Regions from separate parts of the Mesorhizobium sp. C432A genome, predicted to be linked through region 2. Evidence: riboswitches for the same ligand, from Rfam matches in the RefSeq annotation. Region 2 holds a riboswitch; each other region holds the start of a gene.

Region 1 (7,045 bases), 2.7 Mb from region 2:
CTCGCCCTTCGGCGCCTCGACGGCAGCATAGACCTCGCCGGCCGGCACGCGATAGCCCTCGGTGTAGAGCTTGAAATGATGGATCAGCGCTTCCATCGAGCGCTTCATCGCCTGGCGCTTCGGCGGCACCACCTTGCCGTCGAGGTTCGACACCGGCCCGGTGCTCTCCTTGCCGAGCAGAAGGTCGACGCACTGGCGCATGATTTTCGCCGACTGGCGCATCTCTTCCATGCGCACGAGATAACGGTCGTAGCAGTCGCCGTTCTTGCCGATCGGGATGTCGAAATCCATCTCGGAATAGCATTCATAAGGCTGCGACTTGCGCAAATCCCAGGCCGCACCCGAGCCGCGCACCATGACGCCGGAAAAGCCCCAGGCCCAGGCGTCGGCAAGCGACACGATACCGATATCGACATTGCGTTGCTTGAAGATGCGGTTGCCGGTAAGCAGCCTGTCGAGGTCGTCAAGCGACTTCAGGAACGGGTCGATCCACTTGCCGATGTCCTCGACCAGCTTCGCCGGCAGATCCTGGTGCACGCCGCCGGGACGGAAATAGGCCGCATGCATGCGCGAACCGGAAGCGCGCTCATAAAACACCATCAGCTTTTCGCGTTCGACGAAACCCCACAGCGGCGGCGTCAGCGCGCCGATATCCAGCGCCTGCGTCGTCACATTGAGGATGTGCGACATGATGCGGCTGAGCTCGGAATAGAGCACGCGGATCAACTGGCCGCGCTTCGGCACTTCGATGCCGAGCAACCGCTCGGTGGCGAGCGCGAAGGCATGCTCCTGGTTCATCGGTGCGCAATAGTCGAGCCGGTCGAGATAGGGCACTGCCTGCAGATAGGTTTTGTGCTCGATCAGCTTTTCGGTGCCGCGATGCAGCAAGCCGATATGCGGATCGACGCGGTCGACCACCTCGCCGTCAAGCTCCAGCACAAGACGCAAAACACCGTGCGCCGCAGGGTGCTGCGGTCCGAAGTTGATGTTAAAGTTGCGGACGGAGGTTTCAGCCATTCTGGCGCCTCTGGCGAAGAGTCAGTAGTGAGTAGTGAGTAGTGATCATCAATCTCAATGCCTGCTTCATTCCGCCTGCTTGGCCTGCACCGTTCGGATAAGAGATCTCATCATTTTTCCAATCTCTTCGCATCGCAGCGGCAGCTCAATCTCATTGTCTTTTCGCAGCAGGCCAACCCGACATGCCAGCAGTATGTGTGTCTCCAGTTCCTTCAACGAGCCTTGCGCCATGCGCAAAAATTGAACGAACGACCCTCTGTTCTCCCGACCGTATCCCTCCGCGACGTTCGCTGCGACCGAAACCGCCGATCGGCGCATCTGAGAGGTCATGCCGTAAATCTCATCCCTCGGAAACTCTTTGGTGAAACGGTAGCAATCCTCAGCAAGCGTCATCGCCGATTGCCACACCTTCAAGTCGCGATAAGATTCGATCCGTTGCTCCAAATCTTTTGCTACTGACTACTCACTACTTCCTACTCACTGTTTCGCCTTCTCATCGCCCGGCAGGACGTAGTCCGTCCCTTCCCATGGCGAGAGAAAATCGAAGTTCCTGAATTCCTGCTTCAATTCCACCGGCTCGTAGATCACGCGCTTGGCTTCGTCGTCGTAGCGCACCTCGACGAAACCGGTCAGCGGGAAGTCCTTGCGCAGGGGATGGCCCTCGAAACCGTAGTCCGTGAGGATGCGGCGCAGGTCCGGATGGCCGGAGAACAGCACGCCATAGAGATCGTAGGCCTCGCGCTCATACCAGTCGGCGCCGGGATAGACAGCGGTGAGCGACGGCACCAGCGTCTCTTCGTCGGCCTGCACCTTGATGCGGATGCGCAAATTCTGCTTCGGCGAAAGCAAATGATAGACGACATCGAAACGCTTGACGCGCGACGGGTAGTCGGCGCCGCAGATATCGATGATCGAAATGAACTGGCAGCCCGAATTGTCACGCAGGAAGCTTGTCACCTCGATCAGATTGTCTGTAGCAACCGAGATCGTCAGTTCGCCATAGGCAAGCACCGCATCGGTGACGCGGCCCGGCAGCTTTTCGCCGAGATAGGTCGACAGTTCGCTCAGGGATGCGGCCATGGGTCTACCGTTCGATCGTGCCGGTGCGGCGGATCTTCTTCTGCAGGAGAAGAATGCCGTAGAGCAGCGCTTCGGCGCTCGGCGGGCAGCCGGGCACATAGATGTCGACCGGCACGATGCGGTCGCAGCCGCGCACCACCGAATAGGAATAGTGATAATAGCCGCCGCCATTGGCGCAGGAGCCCATCGAGATGACGTAGCGCGGCTCCGGCATCTGGTCGTAGACCTTGCGCAAAGCGGGGGCCATCTTGTTGGTCAGCGTTCCCGCCACGATCATTATGTCCGACTGGCGCGGCGACGCGCGAGGAGCCACGCCAAACCGCTCCGAATCATAGCGCGGCATCGAGGTGTGGATCATCTCGACGGCACAGCAGGCGAGACCGAAGGTCATGAACATCAGCGAGCCGCTGCGTGCCCAGGTGATCAGCGCCTCGGTCGAGGTGACCAGAAAACCCTTGTCGGCCAGTTCATTGTTGATCTCGAGGAAGAACGGATCGTCGGAACCGACCGGACGTCCGGTATTGGGGTCGATCAGGCCTTTGGGCTTCGGCGCGACGAGCGTTCCGGAACTGTCGTTCAATCCCATTCCAGCGCTCCTTTTTTCCACTCATAGGCAAAGCCGATGGTCAGCACCGCCAAAAACACCATCATCGACCAGAAACCGAGCATGCCGATCTTCGAGAACGACACCGCCCACGGAAACAGGAAGGCCACTTCCAGATCGAAGATGATGAACAGGATCGACACCAGGTAGAAGCGGATGTCGAATTTCATCCGGGCATCGTCGAACGAGTTGAACCCGCACTCGTAGGCGGAAAGCTTCTCCGGATCGGGATTGCGATAAGCCACCAGGAACGGCGCGATGATAAGCGCCAGGCCTACAACTGCGGCCACGGCGATGAAGAGGACGATGGGCAGGTATGAACTGAGGAGTACGTTCATGCTCGGCTTTCCGTTGGCGGCCAATCCACTTTGATTACAGCAACCAACCCTAATGCGGAAGCGCGACAGTTTAACCGCTGAACCGTTTTAGGTGCCTTTGCTGCAACGCGGCGAGGGTTAGCGCACGGCTTTCAGCGAAGCAAGTCAAACCTTGTTCAAAAGACAGTGCTGGACGGCAGGCCGGGAAAAACTGGTCCGATCTCCTCCTGTTTGATTTCCTTCATCTTTCACTCCACTTTTGTCTCCTGACACATCTCCCGCCATTTGCCTGCTAGCATGACCGGAATCGCCGGCTAAAGTCGGGAAAATGGTTCGAGGCAAGACACTTTGACGAAGGACAAAATCTCACTCCCCGCGGCCAGGCGCATCGCGCTCGCCGCGCAAGGATTTCTCGATCCCCGCCCGGTCGGCACGCCCGATCGCCGCCACCTCGCCCGCGTGCTGTCGCGCACCGGCTTGCTGCAGATCGATTCCGTCAGCGCGGTGGTGCGCGCCCACTATATGCCGCTCTATTCGCGGCTTGGCCCCTACCCGCTGGCTTTGCTCGACAATGCGGCCATCACCCGCAAACGCACGGTGTTCGAATACTGGGCGCATGAGGCCTCGTTCCTGCCGGTCGAGACCTACCCGCTGATGCGCTGGCGCATGCAGCGGGCCGAGCAAGGCGACGAAATGTATCTCGGCCTCGCCAAATGGGGCCGCGAGCACGCCGCCTATATCGAAGAGATCTACCGCGCGGTCGCCGAGCGCGGCCCGATTGCCGCTTCGGCACTGGAAGGCCAGAAAGGTTCGGGCGGCTGGTGGGGCTGGAGCCACGCCAAGCACGCCTTCGAATGGCTCTTCTGGGCCGGACGCATCACCACGGCGCACCGCCGTGGCTTCGAACGCTTCTATGACCTGCCCGAGCGCGTGCTGCCGCAGGCGATCCTCGATCTGCCGGTGCCGGCCGCCGAGGACGCGCACCGCGAATTGCTGCGCATTTCTGCCCGCGCCCACGGCATCGCGACGTCGGGTGACCTGCGCGATTATTTCCGCTTGTCGCCGGCCGACATGAAGGGCCGGTTGGAGGAACTGGTCGAGATGGGCGAGTTGCTGCCGGTAAACGTCGAAGGTTGGGACAAGCCGGCTTACCTCTATAGGGACGCCCGCCTGCCGCGAAAGATCGAGGCCCGCGCCTTGCTGGCCCCCTTCGATCCGGTGGTCTTCGAGCGCGCGCGCACCGAGCGTCTCTTCGATTTCCGCTACCGCATCGAGATCTACACCCCGGCCGACAAGCGGCAATATGGCTATTACGTGCTGCCTTTCTTGCTCGGCGACAAGATCGTCGCCCGCGTCGACCTCAAGGCCGACCGGCCTGCGAGTGTCTTACGCGTCCACGCCGCCTATGCCGAAGCAGGCGCACCGCCTGAGACCACCGCACAGCTTTTCGAGGAACTAAAGGAGATGCAGGGCTGGCTTGGCCTTGAGCGCATCGAAGTGACGCCGGCCGGCAATCTGGGGCCGGCATTGGCTAGCGAGAGAGATGGCCAACCCTTGCAGCGTCTGTCATAGACGCCTCAATAAGCCTCGTAGGTTGTGCAATGGCATCGGACAAAGTGCTCGACATGATCCATGGCGCCCTCATTGCGCATGGAATAGATGCAGTCCGCAGAGATAGGGACGTCATGCTCCAATCGAAGCAGCTTCGGTTTGAGGCTGAGGTGTTCGAGACGAGTTCTGACCGGCTGGTCCTGGAAATCTACATTTTTTCTCCGCTGCTTGATGTTCAGCCGGTCATTGAATCCTTTGCTGGCTTCGGCGACACGCGCGAACAGGAACTGAACCAGGCGTTTGAAAAGTTTCTCCGTGGTGTTTTCCATGTGGCCATTGAGGGACTGGCCGATCACGTCTGCGAGAACATGCAGGCCGAAATAGAGCTTTGGCAGCGAAGCAGCGCCAGTTGGAAGATCTGGCGAAAAGATGCCCGCTGGAAAATCTATAGCGGCCCGGTCATTTCCCAGGCCACAACCGAGCTATGCTCGCTGACACCAGGCTATCCAGCATTCTATGCCAAGCTGGAAAAGCTGTTCACAGCTTCGGTACCCCCGGAAGCCATTTTGTCCGGACCTTTCTGGCAGGCTTGAAGGGCACGCTGATTAGTGCCGAAGTCCTTCTGGACAACGCGGTTTGGCATGAGGGACAGAATCTGGCTGTCGGTCATGACTGGGACTATAGCGATGGCTATCAAGCTATCCGACAGGTCATCCTGGCACTGCCGGAAGCCGGGACATGACAGCCCCTGCCGACATCGCCATGTCGTAGCCGTGCGTTGACACCGCTGCCTGCAAAAGCCTAAATCCGCTCCAGACGGTCCCCTGCCCGCAACGGCAAGGGCCAAGAGGGAATGCGGTGCGGGACGAAAAAATCCCAAATCCGCGGCTGTCCCCGCAACTGTAAGCGAAGAGCCAAGGCCGAAAGCCACTGGGTAACACCGGGAAGGCGGCTAACCAAGGCAATGACTCGCGAGCCAGGAGACCTGCCGTCTGAGACAAAGTATCCGATCGCCTGGCGGGTTTCCGGGCAAGGAGCACGGTTTTTGGACCAGAACAGCAGTTTTTCGGCTGGCACAACGGACATTGCGTCCGGCGACAACGACGCCCTGACCGGCGTGACCGTCATCGTCTGCGCCTCCTGCCGCGATGAGACCGGTTCCGACGCCCATCCGCGCGCCGGCGAATTGCTGGCTGAGGACACACGCCGCGCCGCTGCCGGCGATATCCGGGTCCGCACCGCCGAATGTCTCGGCAATTGCAAGCGCCGCCTCAGCGCCGCGATCCTGCGCGATGGCTGCTGGAGCTATGTCTTCGGCGATCTGACCGCAACCAGCGGCGCCGACCTCGTTACCGGCGCAAAGCTCTTCGCGACTTCGGCCGACGGCCTCATCCCGTGGCGCGGCCGGCCCGATAGCCTCAAGCGCGGCCTCGTTGCCCGCATCCCACCCCTCGACATGCTGAAGGACTGACGATGAACGCTTCAAACCCGGCCGCCAACCTCTCCCGTGTTCCCTGCACTGTCGTTACAGGCTTCCTCGGCGCCGGCAAGACGACGCTGGTCCGCCATCTCCTGGAAAATGCCGGCGGCAAGCGCATCGCCATCATCGTCAACGAGTTCGGCGACATCGGCATCGACGGGGAAATCCTGAAAGGCTGCGGCATCGACACCTGCCCCGAGGAAAACATCGTCGAACTGGCCAATGGCTGCATCTGCTGTACAGTCGCCGACGATTTCGTGCCCGCCCTCGACAAGATCCTCGCGCTGACACCGAAGGTTGACCACATCCTGATCGAGACCTCGGGCCTGGCTCTGCCCAAGCCGCTGGTCCAGGCGTTCCAGTGGCCGAGCGTGAAGAGCCGGGTAACCGTCGACGGTGTCATCGCCGTGGTAGACGGCCCGGCGCTGGCCGAAGGCCGCGTCGCCAACGACATGGACGCTTTGCAGGCACAGCGCGCTCAGGACGAGACGCTCGACCATGACGATCCTGTCGAAGAAGTGTTCGAGGACCAGATCGCCTGCGCCGATTTGATCATCCTGTCGAAGAGCGATCTGATGGACGCCCCCGGTTCGGCCCGCGCCAACGCCATCATCAATGAACATTCCGCCCGCGCGGTAAAAATCGTGCCGACTGCGCATGGCAAGGTCGACCCGTCGGTGCTGCTTGGCCTCGGTCTCGCCGTCGAAGACGACATCGAGAACCGCAAGTCGCATCACGACGGCGCTTTCGATCATGAGCATGACGATTTCGACACCTTCATCGTCGACATCCCCTCGATCGCCAATCCCGACGACCTGGCCAAGCGCGTCGCCACCGCCGCCGAACAGGAAAACGTGTTGCGTGTAAAAGGCTTCGTCGATGTCGGCGGCAAGCCGATGCGGCTTTTGCTGCAGGCCGTCGGCCCGCGCGTCAATCATTACTATGACCGCGCCTGGGCGGCTGAGGACGACCGCCGCTCGCGTCTTGTCGTCATTG
Region 2 (7,045 bases):
AAATCCGCAATCGTGCCGGCGATCTCGCGCGGCTCGGTCCCCAGCGACAGCCGGTAGCATGGCAGATCGCGGGTAAGCTCGCTGAAAAAGCGAAAGCCCGCTTCCCGCTCGCCCGGCATCTGCACGATTCCTGACGGCGCCAAGGCGATCATGGCATCCTTGCGCGATATGGGCATGACCGAGCTTCTCGCACCTCCCCTGATATGGGGCACTATCAAAGCAATAATGTCCAGACTTGCAGGAGTTGGTCGAGGCGCGACCTCGTTGATGTGAAAGGCATGCTTGCCTTGCCAGTTCAGCGGTTGGTACGAATTTAGCCGACCCTCCAGCTTCAGCCGCTTGAAGCCCTCCGGATCCTGCTTGAGCGTGGCAAACAGCGGATAGGCCGTCACCCCCTCGGTCCGGTCGATCAGCACATAGTCGTCGCCGACGCTATCGAGCCCATTGAGCAGGCCGGCGACGACCGTTCCCGATTTGCCGGCACCGCCGGAGCCCGCCAGCAGGACGCCCTTGCCATCGATGCCCAGCGTGCCGGCATGGGTGAGCCGCATGCCGCGCGCCGCATATTCCCAATGCAGGAAGGCGCGCAGCGGCGCCCCTTGTTCCCATGGCGGAAAGGCGTCGGCCGACATCATCAGCTGCGCCCCGACATGGCGTTGCGGATCATGGAACTGCCAAAAGTCGAGGTCATGATAGTAGCTGCCGCGCAATCCGGCCTCTTCCAGCCGGTTGGCAAAGGCATGATGGTTGTAATCGCCTCGGCCCCAGGTGGCCGGGGCGGGGACGCCATCGATGGCCGGGTGGGCGACGAAAATGCGGCAGCCGTCAGATGCAGACGGATTTTCCGGGGCCGGTATGAAGGCATGGCTCATGGCTTCCGCCAGCGTGCCATGGTCGAGGTGGACACTCAGGTCCAGCCCCGGCAACCGCACGCTGGCGGTAACGGGATAGAAGGCGGCGGCGCTTTCCGCGGCCGCCAGCACATGGCGGGCATAATCCGGCAGGGTTTGCAGCGTGATCAAAGGCATGTGTTCGTTGTTCCAGCGTCCAGAATTGCGCCGGGTCGCCTGATGCATGTCGCTCGGGGTGGCCCCGGTTTTGAGACGACGACATGCATAAAATCAAAGATCTAAACCGCGTCGCCTGAGTCCGTTCAAACGCGACGCGCTTTAGGGAAACGATTATGCCTGTTTCACCGCCGGCCAGCCGAGAGGTTCCTCGACCTCATGGATCGGGTCGACAATGATGAGATCGGCAAGGTCGTCGTGGACATCGACCTTGAGCGGCTCATTGCTGGCAGCAAGCGCAGACGACAGCTCGCCCGAAAGCGGTTGTGCCGGTGTTTCGGCTGGCGCAAGCAACCCGAAATCGAGCAGTCGGGCAATGAAGCTTTCGAGGTCGGCCAGGCTTATTTTTGCGGCGCCCGCGGCAACTCCGACCAGCGCTTCAGTGGCGACGCCGGACGACAGAGCCTGCCAGACCCGGCTGCCGGAATCGGAAAAGCCGAAATACTTACCGTTCGAAAGATCGAGAACGACGGCTTCGCCATCGAATGATTCGAAAACGATGTCCTTGCTTGCGACCCCATAGACCCGCTGTTGCATCGCTCTGTCCCCCGTTCCATGCGCCCATGAAGGGATGCGCCGATTTCACGGTCTGCCAGCCCTTCCTAAGTGCGTCTAAATCACTCGGCCTATGCTTGGCAAGACAAAGACCCGCGAACACAACGCCTGCGTCGGCGACCGTTGCGGCGAAGTCGACCGGCTCAAGCCTCGATTTCGAGCGCCGACAACGGTTTCGAGCAGCAGGCAAGGATGAAACCGTCATCGATCTCGTGGTCGAGGATGCCGCCATTGTGGCTCATCTCGACTTCGCCGGAGACCTTCTTCACCTTGCAGGTGCCGCACAGGCCGAACTCGCAGGCGGCGGGAATCCGCACGCCCGAGCTGCGCGCGGTCTGCAGCACGGTCTGGCCGGCGACGCAGCCGGCATCGACCTCCGAAAGCGAGAAGCGGATCGGCGTCACGGCTTCGACAGGTGCAGCGATGCCGTCCTCGACCGGGGAGGCAAACGGCGCCGGAATTTCCTCCATCACAGGCGCGGCAAAGCTCTCCTGATGGTATTTCGTCATGTCGAAGCCGGCGGCATCCAGCATGCCGCGCACGGCGCGCATGAACGGATCGGGGCCGCAGCAGAAGATTTCGCGCTCGCGGAAATCCGGAGCCAGCAAGGGCAGCCGGATCGCATCGATGCGCCCCATATGGCCGTACCAGCCTTCGCGGCTGGAACGTTCCTCGATCATGAAGCCGAGCGACAGGCCGGGCATATGGCCGCCGAGCAGTTCGAGTTCCTTGCGGAAGATGATCTCTTCGGCACGCCGCGCGCAGTTGACGAAACCGACATCGGTCCATGGCGCGCAGTCGTTCAGCCAGCGCAGCATCGACATCATCGGTGTCACGCCGGAGCCAGCCGAAATGAACAGATATTTGGCCGCCGGGTGGCTGTGCAACGAGAAGTCGCCCGCCGGTCCATAGGCCTTGACGTGCGAGCCGGGCACCAGTTGGTCGAACATCCAGCGTGTGCCGATGCTGCCCGGTTGCGCCTTCACTGTCACCGCGATCGAAAACGGCCGCGATGGCGACGACGACAGCGTGTAGGTGCGCATCAGCGGCCCGTCCGGTGTCGGCAGTTCCAGCGTCAGGAACTGGCCCGGCTTGTAGCGGAACCAGGTCTGGTTGTCGGAGCGGAAGGTGAAGGTCTTGACGTCGGGCGCCTCGTCGCTGACGCCGATCACTTCCAGCACCTGCAGCCTATCGTTCCACGGCGCCATCTGGTCGAGATGGCGATAGAGCCCAAGATCCGTCATCGCATTCATCCTCTGGTCCCTCTTCGCCTGCTCCAGCTCACGCGACGCTGCGCAGCGCCGGCCGGCCGCCTTCGGCAAGGCGCGGGCCGATGAAGGCCGCGTACCATTCGACGAACTGGATCACGCCGCCCTCGTGCAGCTCCGAATAGGGGCCGGGCTCATAGGCCGGCGACAGGATGCCGAAGGCGTTTTCCTCGACGATGCGGCGGTCCTGGTCGTTGGTCTCGGTCCAGACGTGGGTGAGCTCTTCAAGGTTGTAGTCGACGCCCTCGACCGCATCCTTGTGCACCAGCCACTTGGTCGTCACCGCGGTTTCGGTGGCGCTGATCGGCAGCACCCGGAAGGTGACCGCATGGTCGATCAGGATGTGGTTCCAGGTCGTCGGATAGTGGTAGTGCATCAAGGTGCCGATGCGGTCGGCGGCAACAGTGTCGGACAGGTCCTTCGTCACCGCGCGCTTTCCCGACATCGTGTAGCTGACGGCATCGCGCAGCAGCGGCGCGCGGGTGGCGCGGTATTGCCCGGCCGGATCGATGCGGAACTTGCTCGGCAGGCCCGCCGCCTCGCATTTCGCCCAGTGCGCCAGCATCTCCGGATCGCTGTCGGCGCCCTGCACGCCGGTCACCGTCGGCGCTTCGGGGAATGTCTTGCACAGCTCCGGATGATTGCCGGCGCAGTGATAGCATTCGCGGTTGTTTTCCCAGACCAGCTTCCAGTTGCCCTTCTCGATGATGGTGCTCTCGAAGGCGACCTTGGCTTCATTCAGCCGGTGCGGCTTGAGGTAGGGCTCTATCATGGCGCGCATCGGCGCAAAGTCGGCAGGTTCTTTCGCCAGGCAGATGAAGATGTAGCCGCCGACGCTCTCGCAGGCGACGGGCTTCAGGCCGAACTGGCTCTTGTCGAAACCGTCGGCCATCTGGCGGGCAAACAGCAGCCGGCCGTCAAGCTCGTAGGTCCACTGGTGATAGGGGCAGACAAGCTTTGCCGCCATGCCCTTCTCAGTGTTGCAGACACGGCTGCCGCGATGGCGGCAGGAATTGTGAAAGGCGTTGATGTTGCCCTTCTGGTCGCGGACCAGCACCACCGGATAATCGCCGATCTGCACGGTGATATAGCTGCCGGGCTTCGGCAGTTCGCAATCATGGCCGATGAACAGCCAGTCGCGATACCAGATGAGCTCCATGTCGAGCTTGAAATAGTCCGGGTCGGTGTAGAAGGGCTGTTCCAGCGAAAAGCCTTGCTTGCGGCCGTTCAGGAGCCTCAGCATGTCGTTGCGCGTATCCATAGTTCTGTCCTCGTGGTTTAAGGACTGAACTTGGTGGTGATGGAGGAAGGATCGGACGCAGGCCGGCGCGGCGCCGGACATGCACTATCCACCTCTTGACCGCCCACCGCGATCAGTCGAGTCTATGCATCTCGGGCTGGTTTCCGGGCTCTGGAGTTGTCCTTGCGGACCATCGCGACACCTTCCCAGGCTCTTGCCCAGTGGTCTCCCGTTGCGACTTCAACTCCACCACCGTTGCGGGGGCAGCGCCGGATTCTGACCGGCTTCCCAATTCTCCGCTGCGTCGTCACGAAGCGGCACCTGAGATGCGATCATCTAATCACGGCAGCGATCGCGACGTCGGCATGAAAGCGACATCGTATCCATGCGGCGCGACACGCGCGGCATACGCCCCCCGCCGCCGGTCAAAGAGCTGAGACGTTTCTTGCGACGCCATCATCGCCGTTTCGAATCGCTGCGGATCCAGTTCGATCGGGGGCAAAAAGGGCTCAACGGTATCGAAAAGTTACTATTAGCAATCTCTAATCGAACCGAACGGTTCGTTTCTGTTGACAATGCGTGCAGGACGGTGTGAACGACGGCCCGGAAACCGACACCGGAGCGAACCACTCGGTTCGACATAAGCAACTGAAAACAATGCGATAAATGACCATAGAGGAACTTCCTGGCACAATTTCAAGGTGCAGGACCGTGGTCCACACGGAACAACTTCGTGATTGGAAACCAGCCTATGGCTTTCCCACATCGGGGCTGTCCGAACGACGCGAATTCCTCCCAAGACACGCCGCTAGACGGACAGACAAACTGGAGTACTAAAAATGAAAAAGATCATCCTCACTGCCGCAGCCGTTTTGGCGATCACCGGCAGCGCCTTCGCCGGTAGCGACAATTACGGTTCCAATGGTGCGAACCAGCCAGCCGTCTCGGTCGACAGCTCGTATACGGCTTCCATTCAGAAGCCGGCGCACGCTGACAAGCAGCCTGTCATTCAGGGCGCCGACCGCGACCTCTACGGCAATCGCTGATCCCGACCAAAGAAGGGCGGCTAACCCGTCGCTCTCGGGATCCCAAAAAATTCAGGAGTATTTGAAATGAAAAGGATCATCCTTGCTGCCGCCGCCGTTTTGGCCATCTCCGGCAGCGCTTTCGCCGGCAGCGACAACTACGGTTCGAACGGCGCCAACCAGCCTGCGATTACGTCGACCGATAGTGGCCATACGGCTTCGGTTGAGAAGTCGGCTCCAGCCGAGCAGGCGCCTGCCCACGGTGCCGACCGTAACCTTTTCGGCCGCTAAAAGCCGGTTTCCAGCACGTGGCGGGCTTATCCGCTGCAGCTGGCGGCATCAGAAAAATTCAGGAGACTAAAATGAAGAAGATCGTTCTTGCCACCGCAGCCGTGCTGGCTGTTTCGAGCGCTGCCTTTGCCGGCAGCGACAATTATGGCTCCAATGGCGCCAACCAGCCGGCCGCTGCCGTCGACACCACTCGCACTTCGTCGACCGGCACCAACTCGGCGGTCTACAAGCTGCTGAACTCGTCGAACGACCAACAGAAGTTCGTCCCGCCGAGCAGCGACAGGGATCGGTTCGGCAACAACTAACAGCCGAAGCTTAAAAAGAGCGGCGGGCCTGGCCCGCCGCTCTTTTTTCATGCCTGTACGACGCAGCTATCTCAAGCCGCCTTCACTTCCACCGGCTTGAGCGAGAAGGAGTGCCCATCGGCGTCGAAGATGTGCAGGTCCCCGGCATCCGCGGTCAGTCGCAGCTTTGCCCCGCGCTTGACCTCGACATTGCCGGGCAGCTTGGTCACCAACGGCAGGTCAGCGCGGCCGATATCGACATAGACAAGCTGCACCTCGCCGAGTTGCTCGACATAGTCCACCACGCCCTCGAAAAGATATTCCGCGCCGGTGGCGGCCGACAGATCCTCCGGCCGCACGCCGAAGCTGACTGCCGCACCCTTTGCTGACGCCGGCGTTGCGATCGGCACCGTTGCCTTGCGGCCGCCGACATGGCTGACGATTGTCGGGTTGCCCGTCCTGTCGATTGTCGCCGGCAGGATGTTCATGGCCGGCGAGCCGATGAACTGGGCAACGAACAGATTGCCGGGCTTCTTGTAGAGGTCCATCGGCGTGCCGACCTGCTCAATATGGCCATCCTTCAGCACGACGATGCGGTCGGCGAGCGTCATCGCTTCGACCTGATCGTGGGTGACGTAGATCATGGTCGTGGCAGGCATCGATTCCTTGAGCTTGGCGATCTCGATGCGGGTCGCGACGCGCAGCGCCGCGTCGAGATTCGACAGCGGCTCGTCGAACAGGAACACTTTCGGATTGCGCACGATGGCGCGGCCGATGGCGACACGCTGGCGCTGGCCGCCCGACATCGCCTTGGGCAGACGGTCGAGATATTTGGTCAGCTGCAGGATCTCGGCGGCCTGCCGCACCCGCTTGTCGATCTCGGCCTTGCTTTCCTTGCCGATCTTCATCGAGAAGGCCATGTTGTCGTAGACGGTCATGTGCGGATAGAGCGCATAGGACTGGAACACCATGGCGATGCCGCGCTTGGAAGGCGGCACGTCGTTCACCACCTCGCCGGCGATCTTCAGCTCGCCGGAGGTGATCTCCTCAAGCCCGGCGATGGACCGCAGCAAGGTCGACTTGCCGCAACCCGACGGGCCGACGAAGACGATGAACTCGCCCGACTTTATGTCGAGGTCGATGCCGTGGAGAATGTGCAGATTGCCGTATGATTTCTTCACCTGTCTCAGCGTGACATCGGCCATAATTTCCTCCCAGTGATTTCCCTAGAGAACCTGGATTTCCTCAAAAAATCCAGTTTCGTCAAAAACTCAGTCGATGCGCCCGAACCAGGCGCCGTAGCCGCCGAGGCGGA
Region 3 (7,045 bases), 2.7 Mb from region 2:
GGCATAGCAATGGACGACCATGGGTTTGGCGCGGTCCCATTTCCGGGCGAAATCGAGCAGATTGCGCACATGGTCTTCGCCGGGCATGGTCATGCCGTCCTGCGCCACCGCGATGTCGTGCATGACCAGATGCAGGTGGTTTTCCCTCGCGATTGAGGCCGGCCGCGTCACCTCGGTGCCGGCAGCGAGCAGCGACAGCACGCGCTCGGCGCCGCTTTTGGCCACCGTCTCCTCAAGCTTTGCCAGCGAACAGATATGGATCATGGCGCGATCTCCTTCGACCCATCGTCGCGCCGTGCGTGCCAGTCGGCAAGCGCCGATTCGAGCCGCTGCCATTCCTCCTGACTTCCAGGCAGCCCCGCGCGGAGCACCTGGGGACGCTCGGAAAAATGCCTGAGCAATATGCCGCGCTCACCGAGCGTCGAAAACAGCCCCGGTGCATCGGCAAGCCGGAGATAGCGAAACAGCGTCGTGCCGCCGGCGACAGCAACGCCAAAGCGCGAAAGCAGTGCATCGAGCCGCGCCGCATCCTGCGCCAGCCGCCGCCGCATGCCGGCCTGCCAGCCGCTGTCGGCAAGCGCGCGGATGCCGTATTCGAGCGCTGGGCCGGCGACCGCCCAAGGGCCGAATTGCGTTTCAAGCCTTTCGACCGTCACCGCATCGGAAAGTGCGAAGCCGAGCCGCAGGCCGGCGAGACCGAAGAACTTGCCAAACGAGCGCAGCACGACGATGCCGCCCCGCCCGACATCGCCGGCCAGGCTTTCCGCGTGCGGGCCGACATCCATGAAGGCTTCGTCGACGACCAGCAGACCGCCTATGGCGCGCAATGTCTCGGCAAGCCGAAGCAGCCTCTCCCGCGACACGACGCGCCCGTCGGGATTGTTGGGATTGACGACGATGGCAATTTCGGCTCCCGCAAGCGCCTCGAAATCGTCGACCTCCGCCACCGCATGGCCGGCAATCGCGGCGGCCCTGGCATGCTCGGCATAGGTCGGCCCGAGCACCAGCGCCTTGCCGGGGCTGACCAGCGAGGCGACGCGCGGCAGCAGGATCTGCGTGCCCGGGGCGACCGCCACATTCTCGGCCGAAGGCGCGCCATAGGCGCCGGCCGCGACCCTGGCCAGCTCACACAGGCGCGCGGCCTCCGGCAATCGTGACAGGGCGGTGGCGGGCAGCTCGAAAAGCGGGTAGGAGTGCGGATTGATACCTGTCGAGAGATCGACGAAAGGTTGTGGCGCGTGAGGGAAGAGCGCCCTCGCCCGGCCAAGGGATCCACCGTGATCCACCACAGTAATCGCTCCATCAGAAAGCTTCATGTCGATCCTGATCGCTTTCCTGTCGCTGGCCATCGAACGCATCCTGGGTTACCCGGACTGGCTGTTCCGTGCCGTCGGCCATCCCGTCACCTGGTTCGGCAGGCTGATAGCCTTTCTCGACCTCAGGCTCAACCGCGACACTGATTCCGACGCGCTGCGTCGCCGCCGCAGCGTGCAGGCGCTGCTGGTGATCGTGCTGGTGCCGGCGGCAATCGCCTTCATCGTGCAAATCCTGCTCTGGCAGCTCTTTCCTGCCGGCATGATCATCACGGCAATCCTGGCCTCGTCGCTGCTGTCGCAAAAGAGCCTTACCGAACATGTCGAGGCGGTGGCCGATTCGCTGGATACCGGCGGGCTGGCGCTCGGCCGCATTGCGGTTGCGCGCATCGTCGGTCGCGATCCAGAGAAGCTCGACCATGCCGGCGTCAGCCGCGCCGCCATCGAAAGCCTGGCCGAGAATTTCTCCGACGGCATCGTTGCGCCCGCCTTCTGGACAGGTGTCTGCGGTCTGGCCGGCGGCGTGGCCTACAAGGCCGCCAACACCGCCGATTCGATGATCGGCCACCGCACCCCGCACCACGAGGCCTTCGGCCGCGCGGCAGCACTCTTCGACGACTGGATCAACCTGCCGGCGTCCCGGCTGACCGCGTTGCTGATCGTTGCCGCCGCCTTTCTCGTTGACGGCGCCGATCCCCGCAACGCCTGGCAAGCAGTGCGGCGCGACGCCAAAAAGCACCGCTCGCCCAATGCCGGCTGGCCGGAAGCGGCAATGGCCGGCGCACTCGGCCTGGCGCTCGCCGGCCCGCGCAGCTATGGCGGCGTCATCATCGAGGACGCCTATATGGGCGAAGGCGGTAGGCGCGCGGCGGAAAGCCAGGACATCAGGCAGGCGCTGAAATTGTACCAGGTGGCGGACTATCTGCTGATTGGGCTGTTCGGGTTGCTGTCGGCGGTGCTTATCGCGGTGACGTTCTGAGAGCTTACCGTCGCCTTCCTTTACCCTCCCCCTTGTGGGGAGGGTCGGCGCGAAGCGCCGGGGTGGGGGACTGCGTACTACGAGAACCCCCACCCCGATCCGCTTCGCGGATCGACCCTCCCCACAAGGGGGAGGGTAAAAGGTGAGGATAGCCCCTCAAAACTCAATCCCCTGCTGTGCTTTAACGCCGGCCGAAAAATGATGCTTGGTCACGCCCATCTCCGTCACCAGATCCGCCGCCTCGACCAGCGCCGGCTTGGCGTTGCGGCCGGTGACGACGACATGCAGACCTTCGCGCCGCGCTTTCAGCGCCGCCACCACTCTGTCGAGATCGAGATAGTCGTAACGCAGCGCGATGTTCAGTTCGTCCAGCACGACGAGGCTGATCGAGGGATCGGCGATCAGTTCCAGCGCCTTGGCCCAGGCGGCTTCGGCCGCCTTAATGTCGCGCTTCAGATCCTGCGTCTCCCAGGTGAAACCCTCGCCCATCGTGTGCCAGACGACGCGGTCGCCAAACGCCGCGAAGGCATCCTTCTCGCCGGTGTGCCATTTGCCCTTGATGAACTGGACCATTCCGACGCGCTTGCCATAGCCGAGCATGCGCAGCGCCAGCCCGAAGGCAGCCGTGGTCTTGCCCTTGCCGGGTCCGGTGTTGACGATCAGCAGCCCCTTCTCGACCGTCTTTTCCGCGACCTCGGCGTCCTGCACCGCCTTGCGCTTGGCCATCTTGGCGCGATGGCGCTCTTCGTCTTTTGTGTCGATATCGGTCATCTCATTTCACCTTGAGCGGCAGCCCCGCCACCATCAGAAGCACCATATCAGCTACGACCGCGATCTGCTGGTTGAGCCGGCCGGCGGCATCGCGGAACCGGCGTGCCAGCGCATTGTCGGGCACAATGCCTTGTCCGACTTCGTTGGAGACCACGAACCACGGTCCGCGCGGCCGCGAAAGCACATCGGCCAGCCGCCGGCACTCCCCCTCCAGATCATGATCGGCCAGCATATGATTGGTCAGCCACAGCGTCAGGCAGTCGACAAGCACCGGCTGGTTGTCCGGCAATGCCTCGATCGCACCTGCAAGATCAAGCGGGGCATCGATGGTCGCCCATCCCTCGCCGCGGCGCGAGCGGTGCTGCGCGATGCGCTCGCGCATTTCGCCGTCATAGGCTTGCGCGGTGGCGATATAAGCCCATGGCGGCGGCAACGCCGTCGCCAAACTTTCGGCATGCACGCTCTTGCCGGAGCGCGCACCGCCGATGATGAAGGTCAAACTGCGATCAGGCAAAGGTGTCGCGCAGGCTGGTCGCGGTGCCGGTGAAGCGCGCGCGCACTATGCCGACAACCGCGCCGAGCACCACCCAGAACACCAGATTGGTCAGCGTCACCGCCACCACGAACTGATGATGCAGGCCCTCCGGGATCGGCGTTACAAAACTGTCAGGCTGCGGCGCGCCGACAATATGCGGGGCGACGATCAGGACGACGGCGAGCACGGTCAGGGGCGCCGACGTGCGGAAGGTGATAAGGGCAAGACCGATCGCCGTTGCCATCACCGTTGCCCACCACCAGATCTGGCGCTGCATGAGATCGGCCGCCGGCATTGCCGGCAGTTCCGGCGGCAGGCCGAGTCCCGGCGCCAGCGTGAAAACGGCAAAGCCGGCCAGACCCCAGAACACGCCCTGGCGCCAGCTGCCGATGCCACCGGCGAACTCGGAAACCGCCACCAGGACCAGCGCGAAGCCGATGCCGGTGACGATATTGGCGACGACACTGAAGGCGAAGCGCTCGAAGCCGTCGGCCGGCGCCCAGCCTTCGTCCTCCGCCGGCGCGGCTGCTTCAGCCGGTGTTGCGCTGCTCACCGCATTTTCCGCCGGCGCGGCGGTGCTCATGGCATTGGTGTCCGTAGCGTTGGCGGCGGGCACCGCGGCATGCTGATGCTCGTGGCCGCCACCAGCCTTTTCGTAGACCTCCGCCTTGAGGATCAGCGGCACGGTGGCGTAGGCCTGCATGCAGGCGAGAGCGACACCGGCCACGAGCCCTGCGATCGCCGCGATGAACACGACGTTGCGAAACAGGTTCATGATGTCAGATCCTCGTCAGTGGCAGGGAAACGCCATCGAATGGCGATAGTCGTGCGCCGCATTGTGGACCGCATCGATGTGCGAGAAACCGACAACGCCGACGACGAAAATCCCCAGAAACGCGCTAAGCACGAGCTGCATGAAGCGCGACTGCGAGGAGACGGAAGCGCCGAGGGAGACGGAAGCGGAATTCATATCTTGTCCTTTCGCCCTCCACCCGAGGGCATCGAAGTCAGTTCCCTGTCGCCGGCAGGTCTCCTGGCTCGCGGATCAGCGCCCTTCCCCACCTTCCCGAAGAAAAAATCCCCAGTGGCTTGGAGAGGACTACCGCACACAGTTGCGGGGGCAGCCACGGCATTGGGCAACAAGTCAGCCCTCACCGCATTCCCTCTTGGTCCCTAACGGAACCGACGACATGCATGACTATAGGCTGAAACGGCCGCATCCGGCAAACCAAATTCCGCCGGCCAACAGCGCGAATGCGCCATGCGGCGTTACGGGTTCAACGCGGTGATCCGCTCGGCAACCAGCCGCTGCAGCCGCCACAGATGGCGATCGTGAATGCCGCGCTCTTCAAGGTTTTTCACCGTGTTGTAGAGATAGTCGGCGCCCGACCCCCAGTGCCCGCAGGACGTTGCCAGCCTTTCGACGACCTTGCCCTCGTCGAGCGGCCCTGAATAGGTCAGGCCGTTGCGGTTGATGACGAAGGCCAATGCCCTGAGCGGTCCGGCCTCGCTTGCAAGCTTGAGCATGCGCGGCCGGTAGCTTGTCGGCTTCAGCGTGACTTCGCGCCGGAAAAGCCGGCCCAACTGCTCGCGCCGGTTATTGTCGGTCAGCCGAAAGGCGACGCCCTTGCATTGTCCGCCACGGTCCAGCGCCATCATCAGGCCGGGGCTGTCCTTGGTGCCGCGCCAGCGCGTCATGTTCATGCAAAAGGACCGATGCCAGCCGCGCGCCAAGGCAACGCGGTCCTCGACATAATCTATTTCCGGTTTCCAGATCAGCGATCCATAGCCGAACAGCCATAGCGGTTCGCTGTCCGGGAGTTCGACCTGCAATTCATCCAGCAGCGCGTCATAGTCGGCTTCATCGAGATGCATCGCGTCCGGATCCGGCCCGGGGTCCCTGATCTCGCGCCAGCAGCGCGCGACCAGCTCCGGCGTAAGCGACATCTGTCGTGCGGCCACGTCCGAATCCCCCCAATTCCGAATGTCCCATGTCCACGACATGATTATGCGCCGCGCCTGCAACCGGCAATGCGGCACTCTGATTGACAAACGATTTGCCGGGGTGTCGGCTGACGCTTCATAGGAAGCCAGCCATGCATCCCAACCCGAGCGAGCGCGACCCCTATAACGGCCTGAGCCGGGCCGAACCGACGCTACCGTCATCGGCCTATTGGGATAGCGAGGCTTACCAGCGCGATCTCGAGGCCATCTGGTACAAAAGCTGGCTGCTCGTCTGCCGCGAGGCCGATCTTGCCCAGCCTTTGGCATTCAGGACATTCCGCGTCGGCACGCAGGAAATCGTCGTGCTGCGCGACGACACCGGCGAGTTGCGCGCCTTCCACAACACCTGCCGGCATCGCGGCTCGCAGCTTTGCCAGGAAAGCGAGGGCCGGCTGAAAGCGCGGCTCATCACTTGCCCCTACCATGCCTGGTCCTACTCGCTGCGCGGCGATCTCGTGCGCGTTCCCTCGAAATCGCTGCCAGATGGTTTCGACAAGGCAGATCATCCGCTCTACCGGGTGGCGCTGTCGGTGTGGCGCGGCTTTGTCTTTGTGAACCTTCAGCAGGCGACGGCCGGCTCCGCCGAGACCTCCTTCGATCCCGCATCCGGCGACCTCGCCAACTGGCCGCTGGAAACGCTGGTATCAGGCCATGTCCTGCGCAAGGTGATGAACTGCAACTGGAAAATCTTCTGGGAGAACTTCAACGAGTGCCTGCATTGCCCAGGCGTCCACAAGGACCTGTCTCGGCTGGTGCCGATATACGGCCGCGGCCTGATGAGCCGGCACGACGACCCCGACTGGGTCCGCCATGCCGACAATGACGCACCGGAGTTTTCGGGTGGCCTGCGCGCCGGCGCCGAGACCTGGTCGCGCGACGGACACGCCCATGGCCCGGTCTTCCCGGGCCTGACGCCAGCCGAGCGTGCGGCCGGACAGACCTATGCCACCAGCCTGCCCTCGATGTTCATCGTCGGCCATGTCGATTATGTCAGGACGGTGCGACTGATGCCGCTCGGTCCCGAACAGGCCGAACTCACCGCCGAATGGCTGTTCGCGCCCGAGGCGCTCGCCGAGACCGACATCGACAATGTCGTCGCCTTCGGTACCCAGGTGCTGGAGGAGGATGCCGCGATCTGCGAGGTCAACCAGAAAGGCCTGCGCTCGATGCGTCACGCGGCCGGCGTGCTGATGCCGGAGGAGTATGATCTGCATCGCTTCCACAACTGGGTGCGCGAGCGGCATGCGGCCTCCTGATCAAAGCGACTTCGGCAGATAGCGCCAGGTGATAAAGCCGCAAACCGCGGCCAGAATGCCCAGCGTCACGAACACCGAGCCGAGGCCGAAAAACGCCAGCACCACCGAATAAACCAGCGGCGGCGTCAGCTCGGAAAAGTCGAGATAGGTGCGGTAGACCGCGGCCATCTGCGCCCGCTCATAGGAC

What was found. Region 2 has a riboswitch for cobalamin ahead of NLY33_RS03235 (aromatic ring-hydroxylating oxygenase subunit alpha). Riboswitches for the same ligand answer to the same signal wherever they lie in the genome.
Region 1: another riboswitch for cobalamin. It lies ahead of NLY33_RS16495 (DUF1636 family protein); the one in region 2 lies ahead of NLY33_RS03235 (aromatic ring-hydroxylating oxygenase subunit alpha).
Region 3: another riboswitch for cobalamin. It lies ahead of NLY33_RS16730 (CbtB domain-containing protein); the one in region 2 lies ahead of NLY33_RS03235 (aromatic ring-hydroxylating oxygenase subunit alpha).

Annotation. Positions count from the first base shown of each region.
Region 1 is NZ_CP100470.1:3,414,222-3,421,266, reverse strand. It holds gene NLY33_RS16530 (NADH-quinone oxidoreductase subunit D) at 1-1,017, opposite strand, end outside; gene NLY33_RS16525 (four helix bundle protein) at 1,084-1,461, opposite strand; gene NLY33_RS16520 (NADH-quinone oxidoreductase subunit C) at 1,495-2,097, opposite strand; gene NLY33_RS16515 (NuoB/complex I 20 kDa subunit family protein) at 2,102-2,683, opposite strand; gene NLY33_RS16510 (NADH-quinone oxidoreductase subunit A) at 2,674-3,039, opposite strand; gene NLY33_RS16505 (winged helix-turn-helix domain-containing protein) at 3,367-4,590, shown strand; gene NLY33_RS16500 (DUF6348 family protein) at 4,620-5,162, shown strand; gene NLY33_RS29510 (DUF6348 family protein) at 5,054-5,311, shown strand; cobalamin riboswitch at 5,370-5,576, shown strand; gene NLY33_RS16495 (DUF1636 family protein) at 5,615-6,040, shown strand; gene cobW (cobalamin biosynthesis protein CobW) at 6,043-7,045, shown strand, end outside.
Region 2 is NZ_CP100470.1:711,918-718,962, forward strand. It holds gene NLY33_RS03220 (hypothetical protein) at 1-1,028, opposite strand, end outside; gene NLY33_RS03225 (PqqD family peptide modification chaperone) at 1,182-1,604, opposite strand; gene NLY33_RS03230 (FAD-binding oxidoreductase) at 1,766-2,866, opposite strand; gene NLY33_RS03235 (aromatic ring-hydroxylating oxygenase subunit alpha) at 2,904-4,151, opposite strand; cobalamin riboswitch at 4,269-4,470, opposite strand; gene NLY33_RS03240 (DUF680 domain-containing protein) at 4,970-5,176, shown strand; gene NLY33_RS03245 (DUF680 domain-containing protein) at 5,243-5,446, shown strand; gene NLY33_RS03250 (DUF680 domain-containing protein) at 5,518-5,751, shown strand; gene NLY33_RS03255 (ABC transporter ATP-binding protein) at 5,823-6,935, opposite strand; gene bglA (beta-galactosidase BglA) at 7,002-7,045, opposite strand, start outside.
Region 3 is NZ_CP100470.1:3,459,437-3,466,481, reverse strand. It holds gene NLY33_RS16760 (tyrosine phosphatase family protein) at 1-264, opposite strand, end outside; gene cobD (threonine-phosphate decarboxylase CobD) at 261-1,316, opposite strand; gene cbiB (adenosylcobinamide-phosphate synthase CbiB) at 1,315-2,292, shown strand; gene cobO (cob(I)yrinic acid a,c-diamide adenosyltransferase) at 2,449-3,063, opposite strand; gene cobU (bifunctional adenosylcobinamide kinase/adenosylcobinamide-phosphate guanylyltransferase) at 3,065-3,577, opposite strand; gene NLY33_RS16735 (CbtA family protein) at 3,570-4,373, opposite strand; gene NLY33_RS16730 (CbtB domain-containing protein) at 4,389-4,568, opposite strand; cobalamin riboswitch at 4,605-4,800, opposite strand; gene NLY33_RS16725 (gamma-glutamylcyclotransferase) at 4,868-5,560, opposite strand; gene NLY33_RS16720 (aromatic ring-hydroxylating oxygenase subunit alpha) at 5,695-6,858, shown strand; gene NLY33_RS16715 (MFS transporter) at 6,859-7,045, opposite strand, start outside.